One region of the Pseudoalteromonas sp. S3260 genome, then DNA from elsewhere that is predicted to be linked to it. Evidence: predicted binding sites of a transcription regulator. Region 1 holds the regulator's gene; each other region holds the start of a gene.
The links. The regulator LexA, encoded in region 1, represses DNA repair genes until DNA is damaged. The targets are predictions, from matches to a motif close to TACTGTATNNNNATACAGTA.
Positions count from the first base shown of each region.

Region 2: dinB (DNA polymerase IV) is a predicted target of LexA. The motif match lies at 2,465-2,484, and genes of this name have one in related genera.
Region 3: ruvC (crossover junction endodeoxyribonuclease RuvC) is a predicted target of LexA. The motif match lies at 2,692-2,711, and genes of this name have one in related genera.

Region 1 is NZ_PNCV01000003.1:27,993-33,047, reverse strand. Features, by position in the region: gene coxB (cytochrome c oxidase subunit II) at 1-936, opposite strand, end outside; gene lexA (transcriptional repressor LexA) at 1,430-2,047, opposite strand; gene CWC14_RS00575 (PaaI family thioesterase) at 2,246-2,689, shown strand; gene CWC14_RS00570 (hypothetical protein) at 2,719-3,099, opposite strand; gene CWC14_RS00565 (endonuclease) at 3,352-4,005, shown strand; gene hmpA (NO-inducible flavohemoprotein) at 4,045-5,055, opposite strand, start outside.
Region 2 is NZ_PNCV01000009.1:64,017-69,071, forward strand. Features, by position in the region: gene CWC14_RS01675 (ABC transporter substrate-binding protein) at 1-477, opposite strand, end outside; gene CWC14_RS01680 (aldo/keto reductase) at 601-1,653, opposite strand; gene CWC14_RS01685 (acyl-CoA thioesterase) at 1,666-2,097, opposite strand; gene dinB (DNA polymerase IV) at 2,496-3,551, shown strand; gene CWC14_RS01695 (M17 family metallopeptidase) at 3,662-5,055, shown strand, end outside.
Region 3 is NZ_PNCV01000055.1:2,895-7,949, forward strand. Features, by position in the region: gene CWC14_RS10230 (ABC transporter ATP-binding protein) at 1-143, shown strand, start outside; gene CWC14_RS10235 (ABC transporter permease) at 133-2,634, shown strand; gene ruvC (crossover junction endodeoxyribonuclease RuvC) at 2,761-3,285, shown strand; gene ruvA (Holliday junction branch migration protein RuvA) at 3,288-3,905, shown strand; gene ruvB (Holliday junction branch migration DNA helicase RuvB) at 3,913-4,920, shown strand.

The sequences.
Region 1 (5,055 bases):
TATTGGGCTGCCTTTAAGAGCCGGAAAAACACCCGGCAAGCCTAATCCTGTTGGCTGATGGCACGCCGCGCAGCTCGCCATATAAACCTGCTCACCAAGCGCCATCAGCTCTTCTTTTGGTACAACTTGGTCTAATAACGCAGCGTCTGCTTCAGCTGCTTTTTGCTTGGCTTGTTTAGCCTCTGCTAACCACGTTTTGAAGTCTTCTTCTGTTTTAGCTTCTACCACAACAGGCATAAAACCATGATCTTTACCGCAAAGCTCTGCACACTGCCCACGGTAAGTACCAACCTCATTAATATTGGTCCATGTTTCGTTAATAAACCCAGGGTTTGCATCTTTTTTAACGGCAAAGTCAGGCACCCACCATGAGTGAATAACATCATCTGAAGTCATTAAAAAACGTACTTTTTGATTAATTGGTAGTACCAGCGGTTTATCGACCTCGAGTAAATAATTCGGGTTTTTATCAGCAAGGTTGGTTATTTCATTTTGAGGGGTAGCTAGCATGGAATAAAACTCAACGTCCTCCCCCATATACTCGTAATGCCACTTCCACTGTGAGCCTGTAATTTTAATGGTGAGATCAGCTTTGCTGGCATCCTCCATGGCAATTAAGGTTTTAGTCGCAGGAATGGCCATAACAATTAATATGACAAAAGGGATCGCAGTCCACAGTATTTCTACTTTGGTGCTTTCATGGAATTGGGCAGGGACAGCCCCTTTAGATTTGCGATGATGAATGAGTGCCCAAAACATAATGGCAAACACGATCACCCCAATCACACAACATATTAAAAAAATAGTCATGTGCAGTTGGTATACATTATTACTTATATCGGTTACGCCTTTACGCATATTATATTGGCTATTAGCAAGCACATTCTGCGAAAAAACAAACAATATAAGCCACAAGGAAGAACTCAGCTTACCCATGTGACGGCTCCTTTGATGCTATTGCTGACGCAAAGCGAAGAGGCATACGGCTTAAACGCCTATTCGTTATTTTTATTTTTTATAAGGGTGCTGGATTTAGTAAATGTGTGTTCTCAAAACGACTAAGCTGTGAGTTATTTTTATTCCAGCTCTTTAATAACTAGTTAAAAAATAAACAATAAGCAAGGTAAGTATGAAAAATAGACAAGGTGAATTTTTTAAAATGCGCAGTTAAAAAATAGCAACCAGTCAGGCAATTAATCTAAGAGTCAGGTTTAGTAAGGGGTGTATTGAAATTACAGGATAGAAATATAAAAAAATTGTTAACTTAAAAAAGCAGAGTAAATTTGTTTATTTATAAAGTATTTAGTGATTTTATTTATGATAGGGGGAGCACTTAACATCATATAGTCATACATTTGATAAGTTAGACATTGTGCTACTAACAAACCCAGCGCCTAATCACCATTAAGCGCTAAATTATGCTTTAATACTACATCCAGTCAGCGTTACGAATAACACCTACCGCTAAGCCTTCAATATTGAACGACTCATTTTCTAAATCAACCTCAATAGCTGAAAACTCATCATTTTCAGCATGTAAGAGTACTTTTCTGCCCGCTTTTTCTAAACGCTTCACGGTTACATCGTCGTCAACACGGGCAACAATAACTTGTCCATTTTCGGCAACTTGGGTTTTATGCACAGCAAGTAAATCACCATCCATAATACCAATGTCTTTCATACTCATACCGTTAACACGCAATAAAAAATCGGCCGCAGGTTTAAACATTAAAGGGTCAATTTTACAGTGGCTTTCTACATGCTGTTGCGCCAATATTGGCTCACCGGCAGCCACCCTGCCAATTAAAGGTAAGCCTAACTGCTCTGGCTCCTCTTCTTCAACAAGCTGAATTCCGCGACTCGCGCCTGGCTTCATTTTAATAACACCTTTTTTGGCCAATGCTTTTAAGTGTTCTTCTGCAGCATTTGCACTTTTAAAACCCAGTGTTTGTGCAATTTCGGCACGTGTAGGAGGCATACCAGTGTCTTTAATAAACACTTTAATGAGTTCGAGTATTTGCGCTTGGCGTTTCGTTAATGGTCGCATACAACTGGTTTTCCATACAGTACAATTAACTGTGAGTATATACAGTTATTTAAAAATCGCAAATATAAATTAATGCCTTATATGCCGTTATCATCAAACAATAACCTACTTTAAAAGCAGGGTAATAAATGTAATTATTAGCAACGCATTATCATATTAATAAATTTTAATTCTCGATTACTTATCCAAGGAGCTAGCATGAGTATTTGGCATCAACCGATTACATTAGAGTTTTGTAAGCAATTAGATCAAGGTATTACAGGCCAAGGGACACTCATGAAAACCATGGGAATAGAGATCAGTGAAATTGGTGATGACTACTTAGTGGCAACTATGCCGGCAATTCCAGAGCATCATAACCCTATGGGTATCGTTCATGGTGGTGCAAATGTGGTACTTGCTGAAACAGTAGCAAGTTATGCCGCTAATTTTGTGGTTGATTTCAATCGGTTTTATTGTGTTGGCCAAGAGATCAGTGCAAGTCATTTAAAGGCATCACGCAATGGCACATTAACGGCCACAGCGAGAGCTTATCATATCGGCAAACGCAGCTCGGTTTGGGATATTAAAATAACCAATAGCCGCAATGAGCTTTGCTGCGTATCACGTATGACCGCAGCCGTAGTAGAGCGAAAAGGCTAGTAAATCTGTTAACCAAGGTTGAGGTTAAATTACTTTTCGAGAGGGTAAATAGTAATTTCCACGCCTGCACCAATTGCAGATATACGTAACAAGGTATCTGCATGTAAAGCTTGGTTAAAGCATTTTGGCGAAGTGCCAGACTCAAAACCCATATCGAATGTTCTGCGTGAACAACTCAACCATTGCTTTAATGCATTGCGTGAACACGACTCGATTAACTCGCACAAGTGATTAATCGCTTTATCTGGCGTGGTTATTTCACCTGCAACCTCAATGCGAGCAAGTTGACGGTATTCGTCTTTATCATAATGTAAAATAGTTGCGACCTTTTTTAAATCAGCAACTAATACGCTAATATCTTGCTTTGACTCAAGCTCTAGATCTACATTTAAAAATTGAATTTCCGACATTATCTCGTTTTTACCCTCTATTAATTTCATTGCAAACTTTAACGCAGTTTTACCGTTATACCAAATCAACAACGCAAGAATCACTGCATTAACGCGTTTTTAGCGTTAGCCTCTGAATATTACCCACTATTTACTCCTAAAAAACGCCCTACACAAAATACGCAAATTAAAATTAAAGCATGCCGGCGACAGTTTACTTTTTTATTCTAGGCCTTAAACTAGCCGCTCCTGTAGTTCACGTATGTGATGGATATGATTCGGTTTATTTTAGCTTTGTTGGCTTGCTGTGCTTGTTTTTCAGCAATTGGCGAACAATTTACGCGGTTTTCGAGTGCCAAAAAGCACTTAATTAATACCCTTCCCGAAAACGCTAAAAGTATTTATTGTGGTTGCGATATAAAAAAACAAGGCAAAAAGTTAGTACCCGACCCTACCCATTGTGGCTACGTGCCTCGCAACACACTAACCCGCTCAGGCAAAGTAAATCAACGTGCATTGCGAATTGAATGGGAACATATTGTCCCTGCATGGGAATTTGGTCACCAGTTACAATGCTGGCAAGATGGTGGGCGTAATAATTGCCGCAAAGTTAGCGCTAAGTTTCGCTTGATGGAAGCCGATATAAACAATTTAGCCCCTGCAATCGGTGAAATTAATGCCGATCGCTCAAACTACCGCTTTGGTATGTTAGCCCAAAACGCGACGCAATATGGTCGCTGTGAGGTTAAAGTTAATTTTAAACAACGTGTTGTTGAACCGCCTGTTCATGCACGTAAACGCATTGCCGATGCGTACGCTTACATGCAAAAAACGTATGGTTTAAAAATTTCAGCTAAACAACAAAAGCTATTTAATGCTTGGCAACAACAAGCTTATGCTGCTAACACAAATAGTAAAAAGCTGTAAGTTTAAATTAAAAGCGTGTAACACACGCTTTTAATTAACCTATAACGCTTGGTGTGGTCCAAATATTTCGTAGTGAATGTTTGAGCTTTGCACACCTAAATCAAGTAACTGGCCTTTTACGTAAGCCATAAATGATGCTGGTCCACACAAATAAAATGCCCCTTCGCTAATAGGTAATGATGCCTCAAGCACCGTTAAATCCATTAGCCCAGTGAAATCACACTCCTCGCCACCTTGATTAAACCAAGTAAATGTTTTTAGCTGTGGATGCATTGCCGTTTGCTGCGCTAAATACCCTTTAAATGAAAATTCGCGGCTATTTTCACACGCGTGCAAATAACTAATCGCTTGACTTTTATCACCACTAAGTAGCGTTTGCAGCATCGCCATCATCGGGGTTTGGCCAACGCCTGCTGAAATAAGTACCACTGGAGTTGCCTCATTTTTTAAAATAAAATCTCCCGCTGGCGGGTATAACTCTACTCGTGCGCCTTGCTCTAGTGAGTGTAAAAAATTAGACACCACGCCAGGCTTTGGTTGGCACTCTTTTTTAACGCTAATACGATAGTTTTTAGCATTGCTCTTTTGCGAAATAGAATACTGGCGGATCTCTTCATATTCTGCGCCCTCAGGCTTAACTTTAATGCCAATGTACTGTCCTGGCTTGTAGGTAATAACTGCTTTACCATCCACAGGTGTCAGCGTAAAACTAGTTACGAATTCAGATTCAACATGTTTATCAGTAATTTCAAACTGGCGCGTGCCTACCCAGCCACCATGGTTGTTTTTACTGTGCGCATACAATGCCGCTTCTTCGGTAATACAAATATCAGCAAGTACACCGTAGGCTTCGCGCCACGCATATTCAACATCGGCAGTAAACTGCTCAGGAATAAGCTCTTTTAACGTACCGATTAAATGTGCGCCCACAATAGGATAATGCTCGGGTAAAATATTTAAGCTGGTATGCTTATGATTAATTCGCGCTAGCGCCTCTTTTAACACAGCTAAATTATCAATATTTTGCGCGTACGCAGCCAATGCATTAAA
Region 2 (5,055 bases), on a different contig from region 1:
TATGTGTGGTGAAAAACGTCGTGCTGCGGCTTGTCCATAGGTAAAGCGTTCATCGCTAAGTAAACTAATTAAATTTATAGGATTACCATGTGCTTTAGTAAGTGTTTCTGCTTTTTGGTTAGTTGTAATAATACTAAACTCAGGGTAGATAGAGGTAGGGCGTGAGTATGTATAGACTTCGTTGGTGCTCTTTTTATGGATTACGCATGGAAAGCAGACATTTTTGCCTTCTTTGATATATTTATTAATTCGTTTTTGTGGAACAAATAATCGAGTATGTTTTACATCCTTTATACTACTGATAAGTTGCTTAGTTAAATTGTCACACAAGCCCATTTGAGTATTCTCTGAGTCTAAGTGAAAAGGTGGTGTATTGCTTTGTAGCCATAAAATTTCAGTGAGCTGATTTTTAGATTGGCTAATACTGTTACTCGAGAATATTAAAAATAGCAGGCAGAAATAACGAGCTGTATCCATAAAAAGCTGATAATTCTTTATTAAATGACTGTATTTAATTATACCTTAGCGCTTAAAAAATAAATATAAAGAATAGCAAAGAATCAACATTATTGAATCACATTTACCCTTTGCTTAATTTCATTAGTAAGGCATTGGATTATTTCTAAATATGATATCAATCGCTGATAACACGTCATCGCTCAGTGTTAGATCAAACGCATCAATGTCTTCCTTTAATTGCGCCATAGTAGTGGCACCAATGATAGATGATGTCACTCCATCAACTTGATTACACCAAGCCAGCGCTAATTGAGCTGGGGTGATAGCGTGTGCATGGGCAAGTTCAACATACTCTTTGGTCGCCTGTTGTGATTGTGGCGTATCACGAAAAATACCGTTGCGCTGCATAAATGTCCAGCGGGAGCCTTCAGGGCGTGCTCCATTTAGGTATTTACCGGTTAATAGCCCTGCGGCCAATGGTGACCAAGGTAAATAAGCAATATCTTCATGTACACATTGTTCTATTAAATATGGCCAATCTTTGGCATGTACTAGGCTAAACTCGTTTTGGATAGACACCATTTTTGGCAAGTTATGCTCTTTTGCTAAATTTAAAAATTGGCTAATTCCCCAAGGCGTATCATCAGAAAGCCCACAATGCTTAATTTTTCCTGCTTTAACACACGCATCTAACCCCTCTAAAATATCAAGCATATCAGCAGTGTGTTGTTTTGCATCTACCTCGGTAAATTTAAGCATACCAGGCCATTGCCTTGCAAAATGAGGAGTGCGACGATTTGGCCAATGTAATTGGTATAAGTCAATATAATCTGTTTGTAAGCGTTTTAGAGACTGATCAACGGCATCAATAACAGCTTGGCGAGTAATATCACCGCCATCACGGATCCATGAAAGCCCATTACCGGCAATTTTAGTTGCAATAACAATGTCTTTTCGTTTTTGTGAATTACGTGCTATCCAATTGCCTATAATTTCTTCTGTTTTACCGTAGGTATCGGGAGAGGGAGGAACAGCATACATTTCTGCTGTATCAATAAAGTTCACACCCTGCTCAAGCGCATAGGCTATCTGTTGGTCGGCATCATGCTGAGTGTTTTGTACTCCCCAGGTCATGCTACCTAAACACACTCTTGAAACGCTAACACCACTACTGCCTAATTGACTATATTGCATTGCTAATCCTAATTATTCGGTTTGAGAGTTTGCTTTTAAAGCCGATAACAATGGCTCAGTGATCGTGGCTTTTTGGCCTGTTTTAAAGTCAAACATCACCACTTTTGACATGCCGGTGGTTGTTATCGCGTTTTGCGCATGACTAAACACACTGTAGTTCATTACAAATCGGTCAGATTTAATATCACTAATGGTAATACCTACGCTCAATGTGTCGGGAAAGGTAACTGGACGCTTATAGCGAATATTATTTTCACTGATCACAGGCCCCGTGGCTTTAGCATTAATAGTATCAAATAAATTTAATTTATTTAAAAAATCGATTCTGGCTATTTCAAAATAACGCAGGTAAACACAGTTATTAACATGCTGTAGGGCATCCATATCGCCCCATGCTACAGTGATATCGGTATGAATAGGGTGTTGTTGTTTAAACGTTTCCATGTATTTATTGCTCTTAGTTTTAAAGCATTTAGATTAGCAACATGGTCGGATGAGCTCAAGGGAATTATAGTTGGCAAAAATTCTAGGGCTAAAATTGTACCTCTTTAAATTCATGGCTATAGTAACTATTAACACACAAGGAGATAACTATGCAGAATATAATTAATTGGTTATTGGCATGCACCGTTTTTATAGCGTCGTTTACTTGTTACGCTATGGGTAATGAGGCTGGGGCAATTGTTTTGATTTTATTAGGCTTTTCTTTAGAAATTTTATTTTGGATATATTGTTTTAATAAGCCAAAGAAAAGTAAACGCTCTTTTTAAGCAATAACATGCTTGCTAATTAAAAGTGATTCCACAATAATGGCTGTATAAATAAACAGTTGTTATTGTGTGATGAAAAAGTTTATTCATATAGATATGGACTGCTTTTATGCGGCCGTAGAAATGCGCGACAATCCTAAGCTTGCAAGCGTACCACTGGCAATTGGCGGAAATAGTCGCCGTGGAGTGCTCTCTACCGCTAACTATATTGCTAGAGAGTATGGGGTGCGCTCTGCTATGTCTAACTATCATGCCAAACAGCTTTGCCCTGACTTAGTTATTGTGCCTGGAAGAATGGCTGTTTATAAACAAGTATCAACACAGATCCGCGCCATTTTTAACCGCTATACTGACCTTGTAGAACCTCTTTCGCTTGATGAAGCATATTTAGATGTGAGCCATAGTACTGCTTTTAAAGGCAGTGCAACGTTAATTGCTGAGCAAATTCGTGCCGATATTTTTAATACCACAGGACTGACTGCATCTGCAGGTATTGCCCCAATTAAATTTATAGCCAAAATTGCTAGTGATGAAAATAAGCCCAATGGCCAATTTGTAGTATTGCCTGAGCAGGTTGACTCGTTTTTAGCCCAATTGCCATTAGGTAAAATTCCAGGAGTGGGTAAAGTAACTCTAGAAAAGCTTAATTTAAAAGGGTTATACAAAGGGCAAGATGTGCGCGAAAAAGGGGCTAATTGGATGCAACAGCATGTGGGTAATTTTGGTGTGTCGTTATATCAAAAGTGCATGGGTGAGCATATAGGGCGTGTTTCCACCGAGCGGGTACGTAAGTCATTGAGTGTGGAACATACTTATGAATACAACAAAAACAGCCTAGATGAATGCCTTGAACAATTACCGCAACTGTTAGATGAACTCGTGGTTCGATTAAATAAACAGCAACTACAACATAAAATTAATAAATTAAGTGTTAAAGTTAAATTTGCTAATTTTGTAGTGACCTCAGCAGATCAAGCTGCGCATCAATTAAACACGGCTATTTTTAAAGAGTTACTCGGCAAAGCCTATCAACGTGGGTTACAACAACCGGTGCGCTTATTAGGAATTGGCGTGGGTATTAAAAATCAACCAGAGCATAATTTACAGCTCAGTATTTTAGATGTGTAAAACGTGTAACTCCAAGTTGCCAGTAAGTATGCAGATTATCGCAGTTCACTGGTTATAAATTGCTAAATAAATAATAATAGGGACTACGTTTTCTAACAGGATCCTTTTTTATGGCATATCCAAAAGCAGTACTGGCTAAGCTGGTAAGTGCAAGCCTAGATTGTACATCGCATGATGCACTTATTATTATCAGCAACGACTTTTCTCATTTACCAAATACGCCACTGCGTGATGCAATTTTAGACCAAGCCCAAGTAGACTCTCGCATAGGCAATCAAGTCACCTTGTTAGTGATTGCCGGTAAACGTGTCGTGTTAGCGCCAACAGGCCCTTTAAACAGAGATTATGACGACGTTCGTCGTTATTTTGATGCAGCCAAATTAGCCATTAATGAGGCAAAAGCATCAGGTAGTGTTAACCCTGCTATTTATTTACCCGCTTTAAATACGGATAGCCGTTATCAACATGCTCTTGAAGTGGCTTACTTAGGCGCATGCCAAGCATTATGGCAACCCCTAGAAGCGCGTGAGTTTCATGGTCAAGGTATTGAACCTATTACTCAAATAGGCTTAATTGATGCCAATGAGCAAACAATCAAAGCAGTCAATGCATTAGCTGCGGGGCAATATGCCGCACGTGATTTATGTGGCACCGAGCCTGAACGCATGGCTCCCCCACGTTTTGCTGATTATTGTACTGAGTTATTTGAAAACAGTGCGGTGAGCGTTGATGTGATTGATGATTTAGCTGCCATTGATAAGCATTACCCCATGCTAAGTACCGTTGCTCGCGCATCGTATGCGGTAGAGCGCCATCATCCACGCGTTGTTAAACTTGAATACGTGCCTGAGGGTGAAGTAACCCGAACACTGATGTTTGTTGGTAAAGGTTTAGTCTATGACACGGGCGGTGCAGATTTAAAAGTCGGTGGTTTTATGGCCGGTATGAGCCGCGATAAAGGCGGTGCGGCCTCGGTTGCTGGATTTATGAAAGCAGTAGCCGATTATCAGCCTAAAGGGGTTAAAGTGATTGCCTTTTTAGCGGTTGTACGCAACTCTATTGGTTCAGATTGTTTTGTCCCTGATGAAATAATTACTAGCCGTGAAGGTGTGCGAGTACGTATTGGTAATACCGATGCCGAAGGGCGTTTAGCTATGGGGGATTTACTTAGCGAAATGAAAGACTTAGCTAAAAATGAAATAAATCCAACGTTGTTTACAGTGGCAACCTTAACAGGGCACGCTGCGCGCGCGATGGGGCCTTATGGCGCATATGTTGAGAATGGGCCCGCGCGTAGTGCTAATATTTCACGCCAATTAGCCGATTGTGGTGATTTATGGGCTGACGGTGCTGAAGTGTCGCGTTCACGCCGTGAAGATTATGATTTTATAAAACCACGCACTTTAGCTGACGATGTGCTTTCTAGTAATAATGCGGCTTCTGCTGTCACAGCGCGCGGCCATCAATTCCCTATGGCATTTTTAGCTGTGGTAGGTGGATTAGA
Region 3 (5,055 bases), on a different contig from region 1:
TTGATTTAAATAAGCAAAACGGTACAACCCTCATTTTAGTCACTCACGATGAAGCCTTAGCACAAAAATGTGAACGCATTATTCAAATAGAGGCGGGGGAGCTGGTACAAAATTCAACAGAGGAAATGGCAAATGTGGGCTAAATTAGCGCTTAAATTATTTTCTCGTGAGTTTCGCCGTGGTGAACTAACCGTAATAAGTGCTGCCATTGCACTGGCGGTATTAACCGTGCTTACTTTATCTATGGTAACTGAGCGAATTGCACAAAGTATTGCGCAAAAAAGCAGTGCATTTATAGCGGCAGATCGTGTTCTTGCCAGCAACCACGCCATAGATACCGCCTTTATAACCAAAGCAGAACAACAAAACTTACAAACTGCACAAATGGTGTACTTTGACACTATGCTGTTTGCAAATGATCAAATGCAGTTTAGCTCGGTGAAGGCTGCATCAAACAGTTACCCGCTTAAAGGCCAATTGAAAGTTAAGTCGGGTTTAAATGCTCAAACCGAGGTTGCCCCCGGTGCGCCAAGCCCTGGTAATGTATGGTTAAGTGAATCAGTTTTTTATAGCTTAAACATAAACGTAGGCGATCAAGTTGAATTAGGCGCCGCGTTATTTAATGTTGAAAAGGTGATTGTAGAAGAACCCGATGCACCATTTAATGTATTCTCTAGTAGCCGCAGGGTGCTCATAAACATAGATGATGTGGCAAAAACCGAAGTAATACAGCCAGGCAGTCGCGTATTTTACCGCCAGTTATATGCAGGTGATGAAAGCGACATCAGCAGTTTTTACGATTGGTTAAAGCCGCAACTCAAAGAAAATCAAAATTGGTATGGTGTTAAAGACCGCCAGTCTCCTATTTCAAATAGCTTAAACAGAGCCGAAAGCTTTTTATTGTTAGCAGGTTTGCTGGGCATTATTTTAGCTGCTGTAGCCATTGCGGTGTCAGCTAAACGTTATTGTGAGCGTCAATACGACCCAGTCGCAATGATGAAAACCTTAGGTGGCAGCCGCGATATGATCCGTAAAATTTACCTTATGCACTTATTAATGGTGTGTACTATGGCGGTGGTTGTTGGCCTAGCTATTGGCTATGGCTTGCAAGAGGTGGCTACCGGTTATTTAGCTGAAAGTATGGGCACTGAACTGCCCATGGCTGGTTTTAAACCTTGGCTGGTGGCGATTAGCACAGGGGTTATTTGTGCGGTTATGTTTTCTATTAAGCCATTGTTAGACTTATTTGATATTCCACCACTTAGAGTGCTTCGCCGTAATTTAGGCGATCGCCTTGCGGTAAGTAAAATCCATTTAGGACTTAGCGCCTTAACGGTATTTTTATTAATGTGGTTATTTAGTAACAATATTAAAATTACCCTTATTTTATTTGCCTCAACGCTTGCGCTTATTTTAGTGTTGTTTTTAATTTCTAAATTAATATTTGGCGGGGGCCGAAAGCTTGGCTTAAAGCCAGGTAACAGCTGGTCGTTGGCTATTGCGTCTATTCAAAAGCGCGCCAACGTTAATGCGGTGCAGCTAATTAGTTTTTCGCTAGCGATTAAATTACTGTTGTTTTTAATTGTGCTAAAAAACGACATTATTTCGGATTGGCAGTCTCAGTTACCAAGCGATGCACCTAATGCCTTTTTGGTTAATATTACGCAAAATGAGCTGGATCCGGTAAATGAATACTTAGCGCAAAAAGGCATTCAAGTGTCGGAGTTTTACCCAACGATTCGTGGCCGCGTGAATGCAGTAAATGGCGAAGCAGTAGCACGTGAAGTGTCATTGCAAGACAACGAGAAAAAAGACGAAGAAGCCCGCTCAGGCATTGGCCGCGAGCTTAACTTAACTTGGCTTGACGAAGTCCCTTCACAAAATGACATTATAGATGGCCAGTGGTTTGGCGATGACGCAGTAGCTGAGGCCTCACTTGAAGAGTCGATGATGAAGCGCCTTGATGTGAAAATGGGCGATACCCTCACGTTTTTAATTGGTGCGCAGTCGTTCGACGCTAAAATTACCAGTGTACGTAAAGTTAATTGGGCCACGCTTAAACCTAACTTTTTCATTATTTTAAGCCCTGATGTGTTGAGCAGCTTTCCGGCCACGTATATTTCATCAGTACGTATTGAGCCTGAGCAAAAGCGTGACTTTAGCCAGTTATTGCGGGCATATCCCACTATTACAGCGATTGATGTAGACAACTTTGTTAAACAAATTCAATCGACTATTGAGCAAGTGTCGTTAGCTATTGGTTTTGTACTGGCTATAGTGGTGTTGTGTGGCGCGTTGGTACTTATATCGCAGGTGCAAGCGAGCTTAGGTGAGCGGATGCAAGAAATTGTGATACTGCGTACGTTAGGTGCTAAAAGCCGATTAATCAAAAATGCCACCTTGTATGAGTTTTTATTACTGGGCGGTTTAGCCGGACTGGTGGCTGCATTTTTCAGTGATATAGCACTGTTAATAGTGCAGCAGCAAATGTTTGATTTAGCGGGTAAGCTGCATCCTAACATATGGATTATAGGCCCCGTTGCTGGCGGCGTGTTTGTAGCAGGATTAGGCTATTTTATGATTGCCCGTACGCTTAAACAAAATACCCAAGGCTTAGTGCGCGCTTTAGCGTAAACTTTGCGGCCAAATAGCGTTTAAATGCCTACTTTTTAAGTAGGCATTTTTGTTTTGTACTGGTAATTTATACAGTGCTCTGGCATTATTAGCACTATTAATAAATAACAATAATGAGAGTGCTGTTTGGCCATAATTTTAGGGATCGATCCGGGCTCGCGTTTAACGGGTTACGGTGTGGTTGCGCATCAAGGTGCTAAGTTTACATACTTAGGCAGTGGCTGTATTAAATTAGCCGATCATGACTTTCCCACCCGACTTAAAATGATTTACCAGGGCATTACGCAACTTATAGAGCAATTTTCGCCTGAAACATTTGCTATAGAAAAAGTATTTATGGCACATAACCCTGATTCTGCTTTAAAGCTAGGTCAAGCCCGTGGTGCTGCGATTGTCGGTGCCTCTATGGCCGACTTACCGGTTTTTGAATACTCAGCACGACAAATAAAGCAAGCCGTTGTGGGTAACGGTGGGGCAGATAAATCGCAAGTTCAACATATGGTTAAAAACATACTTAAACTGCCAAGTACGCCGCAAGCCGATGCGGCGGATGCGCTTGCAATTGCAATTTGCCATGCCCACTCTGAACAAAATTTAATAAAACTAGCGGGTAGCGCAAGCAAAACCGTTAGAGGACGTCTAAGGAAATAACAATGATAGGTCGCTTAAACGGCGTGTTAGTTGAAAAACAGCCCCCAGAAATACTATTAGAAGTGAGCGGCGTTGGCTACGAAGTACAAATGCCAATGACCTGTTTTTACGATTTGCCTAAAGTAGGCGACAACGCCATTGTGTACACTCACTTTGTAGTGCGCGAAGACGCACAGTTATTGTTTGGCTTTAATAATAAAACCGAACGTGCCTTATTTCGAGAGCTGTTAAAAGCCAATGGTGTAGGGCCTAAATTGGGTTTAGCTATTTTGTCGGGTATGTCGGCGCAGCAGTTTGTAAGTTGCGTAAATAATGAAGACGCTACGGCCTTGGTTAAACTGCCAGGGGTAGGTAAAAAAACCGCCGAGCGTTTAGTGCTCGAAATGAAAGACCGATTAAAAAATTGGGGCAACGACTTATTTACCCCATTTAGCGACAGCGCCGTAATAGAGCCTGCGAGCGATGCAACTATAGCTAATAATGCGGCCGATGATGCGGTTTCGGCATTAGTGGCGCTCGGTTATAAATTGCCACAAGCGCAAAAAGCAGTAAAATCAGTAAGCAAACCCGATATGTCGACTGAGGTTCTAATTAAAGAATCTTTGAAATCAATGCTGTGAGTAAATTATGATCGAAGCTGATCGCTTAATAGATGCTGCTGAAAAAACCAATGAAGACACCATAGATCGTGCTATTAGGCCTAAGTTACTGGCCGATTATCGTGGTCAGCCGCATGTTAAGCAACAAATGGAAATATTTATTGAAGCTGCGCGTAGCCGCAGTGAAGCGTTGGATCATTTATTAATATTTGGCCCGCCAGGCTTAGGTAAAACAACGCTTGCTAATATTGTAGCCAACGAATTAAATGTAAACATTAAAACCACCTCTGGCCCTGTGCTCGAAAAAGCTGGCGATTTAGCTGCATTGCTTACTAATCTTGAAGAAGGTGATGTACTGTTTATTGATGAAATTCACCGCTTAAGCCCACAAGTAGAAGAAATACTTTACCCTGCAATGGAAGATTACCAGCTCGATATAATGATAGGTGAGGGGCCTGCAGCACGCTCTATTAAGCTTGATTTACCTGCATTTACTTTAATTGGTGCAACTACCCGTGCGGGGTCATTAACTTCTCCACTGCGTGACCGTTTTGGTATTGTTCAACGCTTAGAGTTTTACTCTGTGGAAGACTTATCACACATTGTGGGGCGCTCAGCGCATTATCTTAGTTTAGAAATGTGTGACGATGGCGCCGCCGAAATAGCCAAACGTTCGCGCGGTACGCCACGTATTGCAAATCGATTATTGCGTCGAGTGCGCGATTACACCCAAGTAAAGTCAGACGGTACGGTTAATGCTGAGGTAGCTCAACAAGCCCTCGACATGATTGACGTTGATAAAAGCGGTTTTGATTACATGGATCGTAAATATTTACTCGCCATCATCGAAAAGTTTATGGGTGGCCCTGTTGGCCTTGACAACCTAGCCGCGGCAATAGGCGAAGAAAAAGAAACCATAGAAGATGTGATCGAACCGTTTTTAATTCAACAAGGATTTATTCAGCGCACGCCGCGAGGGCGAATTGTCTCTGATAATGCGTATCACCATTTTGGCTTGTTACCTAAAAAAGATTAAATAACCAGAATAACGAGACTTTTTCTAAAGCCACTGTCATTTTAACGACAGTGGTTTTTTAGTATAAGCAAAGGCTAAATTTAGACGTATTTTACTTTGCCAATAATTCACTGAGCGTTAAGACATATCAGGCTA